2 regions of the Methylophaga marina genome follow, and region 2 is predicted to be linked to the other one. Evidence: riboswitches for the same ligand, from Rfam matches in the RefSeq annotation. Region 2 holds a riboswitch; the other holds the start of a gene.
What was found. Region 2 has a riboswitch for cyclic di-GMP ahead of QUE24_RS02645 (hypothetical protein). Riboswitches for the same ligand answer to the same signal wherever they lie in the genome.
Positions count from the first base shown of each region.

Region 1 (4,423 bases), 1.2 Mb from region 2:
AAAGGGCACCCGATATTGCCTTTGATCCAAAAATTAGCCTTGTTTGATGGCGTGGTCGATAACTCCCTTCGGTCAGACACTCGACCACTTAATCCATCAACCAAACCTAATTTTTGGCGGCAATAAACGGGAGAATGGAAGCTTTTCATATCCTCGTTTGTGCTGATAAGTACATTGCCATTTTCATATTGTCCAGATAAAAAATTTCATAAAACGACTTGAAATCTGCTGAGTCAAACCCTATTAAAAATAACGTGAGAGGTTGTCATGAAGGGGCCCTCACCATTGATTGTTTTTGTTTTATATTGCTTCTAACGGAGGATATACCATGAATGCAATTGACCTAACCCCTCTTTATCGTAGTAGTGTTGGTTTTGATCGTTTGGGATCACTGATTAACCATGCACTTACTGCAGACTCCACTTCCAGTGGATACCCTCCCTACAATATTGAGCTCATCGAGGACAACCGCTATGCCATCACGCTAGCCGTTGCCGGCTTCACCCAAGAGGAGCTTGATATTCAGGTTGAAAATGGTGTGCTGACTGTACGAGGTGAAAAAGCGGCTAAAGAAGAGCGTAAATACCTCCATCAAGGCATTGCTTATCGTTCATTTGAACGTAAGTTCAACCTTGCTGATTACGTCGAAGTGACTGGCGCCGATCTTTCCAATGGCTTACTGACTATCAGCCTTGTGAAAGAAATTCCTGAAGCGATGAAGCCTAAATCGATTCCGATTAGCCAAACGGCTAACAAAGCTTTGGAACATGATGTGGAAGATAAAAACGCTGACACTTCTAAAGCAGCCTAACTCATCCGGGGTGCGCGTAAGCGCACCCTTCTTTAAACTATAAGAGAATATTTTAAGTTGTATAACGAATTGATTTTTATAGAAAAAACGATTGGTTATGTAGGTTGGGTAGAGGAACGAAACCCAACGGATAGTTTCTTTTGTTAAATCACACGCTGCCGCGAGGCGTTCATTTAATTTGATTCGTGACATCCATGTCACTCACCCTTCTTCGGGCGCCTTTGGCGTCCAAATTCGTTCCAGACGAATTTGTGCATACCAAAATAAACGAACCAAACAAAAGGGCACCCGATATTGTCTTATCCCTAAAAAATTACTGTATTTTATGGCGTGAACACCAACTCGCTTCGCTCAAACACTTGTCCACTTAATCCATAAAGTACAGTAAATTTTTAGCGGCAATAGACGAGAGATACGAACTTTTAAACCTCCAGTTGATTAGACAAGTTCAGCTTAATTCTAATGGCTTTTTAATATACAAGAGTGTTTGGTTCTTAATGTTGGTCGGTATTTTTCTTCAAAATAAACCGCTCTAACCCTATTAATTATATGAGTTAATCTGTACCCAAAAAAAGCCAGCCCCTTGAGTGCTGGCTTTCACTGACATTTAAGCAATGCCGCATGTGAGATAAACGTTTACTTTTTTAAGTTAGAACGTCTTCTCATTGCAGTAAATCCCATTAAACCAGAAGCAAATAACCAAGCTGCAGCTGGTACTGGTACTTCAGAAACGCTAGGTGTATAGGTGAAATTGTCAGCATATACAGAATTCTTGTAGAAGCCTCCTATCGTGCCAAAAATAGCATAACTAATGTCATCAAAAGCAAGCGACAATGTGACCATTGTGCTGCTGGTACAGCAATTAACTGATGTTGTTCCCAATAAATTATTGGCGATGTCATAGACGGATAAAAAGATATTGTCGAGGTCATTACCATAGTCACCTAGGTCAACAGACACTGATTTGGCACCACCAGCAATAACAGCCTTAAAGGGATCATCACTTGAAAAAGAAGTACCACTTAAACCTCTGGAGCCAGTTGGTGTTCTATCTGTAGAAATATTTGCACTTCCCTTTGAAAAAGTCACACCTTGCGTTGTGTAGCTACTGACATTAGAAAATGATAGTGAATTAAAATTAATCGCCACAGGAGCGGCGTGAGCGATTGCGATAAAACTGGAAAATAAAATGATCGCAGTCTTTAAGATTTTTTTCATATTACATTGCCCTTGCATATATGCAGCCCGACTACCTACATGAGGCTCGTGGCTTTCCGTAGCATGATTCGCATCATGGTTGGCAAGTTAGATAAAGGTTGGGGTGAAGAGAACCTCTTCGAGAATAGATTATTTAAACGAACTGAAGCTTGTCTATTGTACTTTAGTACAATAGACAGAAAAAAGATTAACACCCTGATAATGTTATCAAAATAAGAGGGGAAACCAGCTTGATCCAGATTTGCATGACTTTCAGTGAACAATAAACTTTTAGCAGACTGACTCAACAGATTCTTAGGTTTCTGTGTCGGCATTTTCTGGATGAAAGTTTTCACTACCTCTTGCCGAGAGAAAAGTACCAAATGCCTGCAAGCTGGGGATATGTTCACAAAAGGTACGAACAGCAACCAATAATGGCACTGCTACTAACATACCCACAATCGACCATAACCAGGCCCATAATGCGACCGAGAGAAAAATCACGACGGGGTTCATTTCTAAGCGCCGACCAACGAAATAAGGCGTGGCAAGTTGCCCTTCAATAATCGTTAACGTCAAATAGGCTAGGGCGGGCAGCAGCGCGGTAACGGTATGGTCAAAGGTAAGCAAACCTACGAGGGCCGCGATCACAACGCCTACGATAGCACCAAGATACGGTACAAAATTCAAGGCGAACGCTAACACACCAAATAGGATGGCATTTGGCATGCCCAGCAGCCACATTGATACGCCAACCGCTATACCAAGCACAGCATTAATAAGGGTGATAGTGAATAAGTAATTCGATAACTTGCGTTCGATGTCATAGCTAATTCTGACCGCATTACGCTTATCTTTAAACGTCGGCATAATGTGAACTAGCTTTTCGTAAAACATATCACCTGAGGCCAGCAGAAAGAACAGCAACACTAGGGTAAATACCATTTGCGCCAGAATTTCAGGCACCGAAGTAGCGAGTTTGACAAGCACTCCTGGCTCGCGTGGTGAGACTTTCTGTACTTGCTCTGTCTCGTTTTCCAGCGAGGCGATCCGCTCAATCTGTTTGCCAGCATCAATGACTTCTTTCGCTGACTGGTTGGCACCACGCAATTTCTGTTCAATTTTAAAGCCGATGGTGGGGGCTTCTTTAATCCAACTCTGCACAGGATCTGCGAGGGTGCTTAAGCCCAAGCCTATTAATGTCATCAGTCCACTGACAATAATAAACGCGGAGATAGCTGGTGGTAGCCGTCTGCGCTCAAGGAAACGTCGCACCGGACTAAACACTAGTGCCAGTAACACGCCAAGCGCTACCGGCACGAGAAAATCACGAGCGTGAGCAACACTGCCCAGTAATAGCAGTAAAAATATACCGACTATTGCCCAGTGTGAACTTGACTTAAATATGTTGGTGGCAGGCATATTGTTTGACACTAACTCGGGGCTGGCATCTGCTGGCATGGTGTGGTTATTTTGTATATCGTCTGACATCTCAGCCTTGCCTCTAGTCGAAACCAATTGGGTCATTGTGTTTGATATTTTGTCTAGATTTCATATAACTCTTTTCTGTTCAATATTTCTATTTTTAGTTGATACGTAGCATGCCAGATTTTTAAATGTATTTGGAAAAAATAGAATCACTCTTTTCATCTCAGGAAACTCTCAAACTTACTCACTTGATTGAATTAGGAGACTGAATGCCAGTGTTTTCATATTAGTTGTTAAATAATAATGATTTGTATTTAGATTTTATGATCTGTAAAGTGCTGTCATTTTTTAAATAACAAATCATGAGATAAGACATATGAAACGGAGCACACGATATGCCATTAGCTTGTCATTGGTCTCGCTGTATAGCGGCTTAGCTAATGCGGAGCCAGTTGAACAAGTATCTGAGTCTAGCGAAGTGATTAGTCTGGATTCATTGCGCATTTATGGCGAACCAGAGGAAACCAAATCAGCAACAAAACTGGATTTAACCATCTTTGAAACGCCTCAGATTGTCTCGGTTATTTCACAAGATCAGATTGAAGATTTTGCCTTAAATGAGGTGAATGACTTACTGAAATATGTGCCGGGTGTGACGGTGGAGCAGGTAGAAACGGGTCGAACGTACTACACCGCACGTGGTTTTGATATCGTTAACTTTCAGTATGACGGCATTGGTGTGCCTTTTTCATATGGTTTGACACAAGGTCACGATGACACCGCGATGTATGAAAAAGTGGAGGTCATTAAAGGGGCGAGTGGTCTGATTACTGGTTTAGCTAATCCTTCGGCCACCATCAATTTTGTGCGTAAACGCCCCACTGATGAATTTCAGGCATCAGCTAAAGCCTCTTATGGTTCATGGAATACTCGTCGTGTTGATGCCGATATTTCCGGGCCTATTAATGATCGCGTTCGTGGTCGCTT
Region 1 is NZ_AP027741.1:2,389,815-2,394,237, forward strand. Features, by position in the region: gene QUE24_RS12245 (Hsp20 family protein) at 329-811, shown strand; gene QUE24_RS12250 (VPLPA-CTERM sorting domain-containing protein) at 1,448-2,029, opposite strand; cyclic di-GMP riboswitch class I at 2,048-2,123, opposite strand; gene QUE24_RS12255 (AI-2E family transporter) at 2,324-3,499, opposite strand; gene QUE24_RS12260 (TonB-dependent siderophore receptor) at 3,813-4,423, shown strand, end outside.
Region 1: another riboswitch for cyclic di-GMP. It lies ahead of QUE24_RS12250 (VPLPA-CTERM sorting domain-containing protein); the one in region 2 lies ahead of QUE24_RS02645 (hypothetical protein).

Region 2 (4,423 bases):
AAACGATACCAAGACCTAACCCTTCATCTGATAGTGGAAATGTCTTTGATTTTTTATCGGAAAGCGACAGAGAAGCGTTGGAAGCTGCGTATGATTATGCTGTAGAGAACAACCTCGATGCTGATGATGTTGAACTGGCAGCCGGGTTACTTGCCAGTGACCGACGACGCCAAGCCGCTATTGCTTCAGGTACAATCTATTTAGTGCATGAGCCAAGTGAGAATGCAGGCAAGTTTATTCCCCAATCATCAGCTAACTTACCCAATACAGACACTAGCAATCCGCGCCAGTCACTGATTGATCGATTGACATCCGGCGACCTATTCAGTAAAAATCCGTTTCTCAACCAGGCGTTATTCATCGAAGCGGCGTTTCGCACCCTGCAATTAAAGAATTAAAGGGGTCTGGTTGAAATTATTTTTCCAGGCAAAGAATCAACACACGATCAATCGCCTAACGATGGCATTCAGCCGCGCGCGCGAATAGCGCGCCGGCTGATGCTGGCGTTAGGCCAGAAGCCCAACGTTCATATCTGACGATCAAAAGTCGTCACTTTACAAGAAGGGTTTGAGTTATAGCGACAACCATGTTTTTGAAGAAACGGTAAAATGTCAGGGCGGGAAAGAAAAAATGGATATTGAGTTTGGCCGCTCTTCATTCTATGACGAGGATAGTATTTATCTGAATGTCGATGGCAAATCTGTGATTATGGATCGTGCTACAGCCAAGAAATTTGTGGAAACCGTTCTGGGTGTTGGCCACTATTTCGGTTTTGTCGATTAATCATCGGCGCAAAACCGGTAATTGAGCCTAACAATCACAGTCACGGCGACGTCTACTACATTGCGGCTTCGCCTCCATTTCGCAGCCGCGCGTGCTGTTGGCGTTAATGGTCTATGGAAACGATAGAAATCAAGTCATGTGATGACGCCACAACCCTCTCCTTGAGGATCGTTGGTGGCAACGAGGAGGGCTCAAACTTTGTTGCCTCTGTTACTGGCGCTCCATTTATAGGTGAAGTCAATACAACAACCTATTTTGTCGGCCCGCCAAGTCTTCTGTTTCGGGATATGGCAGACAACTGGCGAGGCTGGAAAGGGGAGAAGATATGGGGAGCTTTGGACGGAGAGTTCATGCTCACGGCAACGGCTATGCATGTTCAAGGTGTCAGCAAACTTGATTTCTTTCTATAGATTTCTCACTCACACACTTCATCAATTTACTAAATGAAACTCATCACTGAGTTCTTAGTCAGTACCCCTCTAAACATTAATTTCCCACGGAGGAGGAGAACCTATGGAGTATGTTGGCCCCGTCAGCTCTGCTGTTATGGCCATTATCTGGCTTGTCTATTTACAGTTAATTCTTAGTCAATATCGCCGTAATAATCGGCCCTATCTTCTTTTTCACCATGCTCAAAATGAGAACCCCGATGCGCTGTGTATGTTGGTGAATATGGGGGAGCGGCCTGTTCATGTGGTGTGTGTACAAGCCGTGATAAAAATGACGTCCGGGGAGGAGCATAAGCTTGCTGTGACCGAGTTTGAGCGCATTAATGTTACGGAGCAAAATGTGCAGCAAACCTTGCGTCAAGGGCCGTTGCTAAATGGTAGTTATCTGATTTTAGGAACATTTCGAGACATTATTGAAAAGACTCAAAATGAAATAGGTTTAAACGCTTCACTGGAAGACGTTGAATGTCTCGAGTTAAGAGCCGCAGTAATTCATGCGCCAAGTAAACACCCTGTTGGGGCGAAACGCGCATTTGTGTTGAAGCACAATACAGGCACTTGCGTTTATCCAAAAGACATCAATACTAGGCAGATGGTAAAACGAAAAGACAAACAAGAAGTCGCGCAGTGGATAGAGTCTGAGCTACATCCACGTGAGAATAATGAATAGTAATAGTGATAAGCGCGACTGTTTTGAGTTGGGTGCCAGCGTTGATTCAGTTTCTGTTTGCTGTGGTGGCGATGCACTTTATTGCCAAGTGGATGCAAGAAGCGATCTTTATTGAGAACCTAGCTTATGGTGGGGAAAAGTCAGGGCTACTCACTCTCTGGTTTGGTCATTTTTCACTTTAGCTTGTTACGTTATTTTCGCGCTGAGTTTGATTTATCTACTTGATACATAGTTGTATTCCTAACCAGCTTTGCCTGTTCAGATTGATGTGAGTGGGGAAGTCTTAATGCTAGAAATCGCCAAAACCCACTTTTATATAGGCCTTCTAGTACCAATGTACAATTGATTGAGCTATAAAAGCGATTTACCCTGTAGCTGTAGTAAATTAATTTCTTAATAAAGCCAACCTTGGTGTGAGCCAAGCACGGAAAGCTTCAGGTCTTTATAAGTAGTGAATAAAGATGGCTGGGTTGCAGAATAACAAAGGCTTATGTAATGAAGTTATTTAGCAAAAACTTATTAATCGCACTCGGGTTGTTAATTATGGCGCCGTTGACTGCTAACGCAGCAACTGTCCATCTTGATGCAAAAACAAACACTTCTTCGAATGCTGTTGAACTCAACCTGAAAGCAGGTACTTATTCAATAAGCCCATTTAAAGATGACACATACACAGCGTGGAATGCTTGGGGTAAAGTGCAAGGTTGTAGTGCTGATGGCACTGGTTGTTCAAAAGGCTGGGTCAACAACTACTCATTCACTACACCGTCTGGCACTACTCATATCATCACTAGCGATACTGGTAGATATGAGACAGCAGATTTAGCGCTGCTGAACGCACTTGGTGCAACATTTACACTGTTATCTGATGCCACAGTTCAGTTCTTCATCAATGATAGTAACTACGGTGACAACATCGGTGGTATGTCATTAAATGTATCTGCAGTGCCTATTCCTGCTGCAGCATTCTTGTTTGCGCCTGCATTATTAGGTTTCATGGGCTTACGTCGTAGAGCTCAAAAAACAGTCGCTTAATACCCAGACTGTTAAACCGATTAAAGCCGTAATGATTAAGTTCATTACGGCTTTTTTATTGCCTGAAAGAAACTTATGGCAAGATGATATGGCAAATGAACCTTTTTTTTGTGGCTGAGAGAAGAGTCTTTCGGCGTTTGAGTAAAGAGATTGTCATTTACCCATAGAGTTAAGTATATGAATATGGATCAAGCTGATACCGACTCAGCCTATGCAGAGGAAACATTAACCTTTGAGCAAACCAGCGAATTGCCGGGGAAGGTATTACTTGAGTTTGGCGCGCCATGGTGTGGTCATTGTCAGGCAGCAAGTGCAGCTATTAACGAAGTAGTTAATGAACATACGAAGCTACGTCATATCAAAATCTACGACGGCAAAGGCAAGCGATTGGGCCGTGGGTTTAAGGTTAAGCTATGGCCGACATTGATACTGCTAGACAATGGTCAAGAAGTGGGTCGTCTTGTGAGGCCATTACGTGCTGATGAGGTTCGTGAATTGATGTCGAAACTCAACTAAGCGGAGCCAGTTTTGCCCTTGTCCCGACTGATTTTCTCTGAGAATAGTTATGCATATAAACCATGTGTTGCGGTTTAAGGAGCCACTACACAGACTATCTGAAGATAAATAGCCTGGGTATCTCGGCGTTATTCGGAAAGGGCCGTGACGATTTGTTGTGTGTTGTATTGCATTAGTTTTATATAGGTTGCAGCCGGGCCATTTTCTTCAGATAACGACTCGGGATAGAGTCTGCCGCCTGGTTTGGCCCCGGTGGCATTAGCAATCTGCTTGACCAAACGGGTGTTATTAGAATTTTCAAGAAAATAACGTGTCACGCCAAGCTGTTTAATCTGGTCGATGAGTTTAGCAATGGTAGCAGCTGAGGCTTCTGTTTCTGTGGAAACGCCCTGAGGAGATAAGAATCTGACGCCATAGGCTTTTGTGTAATAACTAAATGCGTCATGGCTGGTTAAAATGTCACGTTTGTCAGTGGGCAGGCTTGTCAGCTTTGCGTGGATATTGGCATCCAGTGCCGTCAGTTTTTCCCTGTACGCTTGAGCAGCCTGTTGTATTTCATTTGTCAGATCTGGTCTGACTTCAATCAAGGCCGCTTCAATATTATTAACCCAAACCTGAACATTATCGACATCATTCCATACGTGTGGATCCGTTCTGAACTGGCCATAGCCGGCTGTTACAGAATAGGTCTCAATACCTTTTGAAACAGCAATCGGAGCTGTGCTGGTGCCGGCGGCTTTCGCTAAACGTTGAAACCAGTTCTCTAAACCCATGCCACTTAAAAAGATGACGTCTGCGGATTTGATTAACTTTACATCACCTGGGAGGGCTCGTAGCTGTGTGGGTCACCATTAGGTGGCACAATACTGGTCACTTTTACATGCTTGCCACCTACGTTTTTGACGACATCAGCCAAAATGCCAAAGCTGGTGACAGCATTGATAGTGTTAGCGGAAGCGGATTTGATGAC
Region 2 is NZ_AP027741.1:532,556-536,978, reverse strand. Features, by position in the region: gene QUE24_RS02670 (hypothetical protein) at 1-398, shown strand, start outside; gene QUE24_RS02665 (hypothetical protein) at 568-783, shown strand; gene QUE24_RS02660 (DUF6228 family protein) at 897-1,193, shown strand; gene QUE24_RS02655 (hypothetical protein) at 1,297-1,902, shown strand; gene QUE24_RS02650 (hypothetical protein) at 1,908-2,084, shown strand; cyclic di-GMP riboswitch class I at 2,294-2,380, shown strand; gene QUE24_RS02645 (hypothetical protein) at 2,398-2,937, shown strand; gene QUE24_RS02640 (thioredoxin family protein) at 3,115-3,453, shown strand; partial or broken gene QUE24_RS02635 (metal ABC transporter solute-binding protein, Zn/Mn family) at 3,582-4,423, opposite strand, start outside.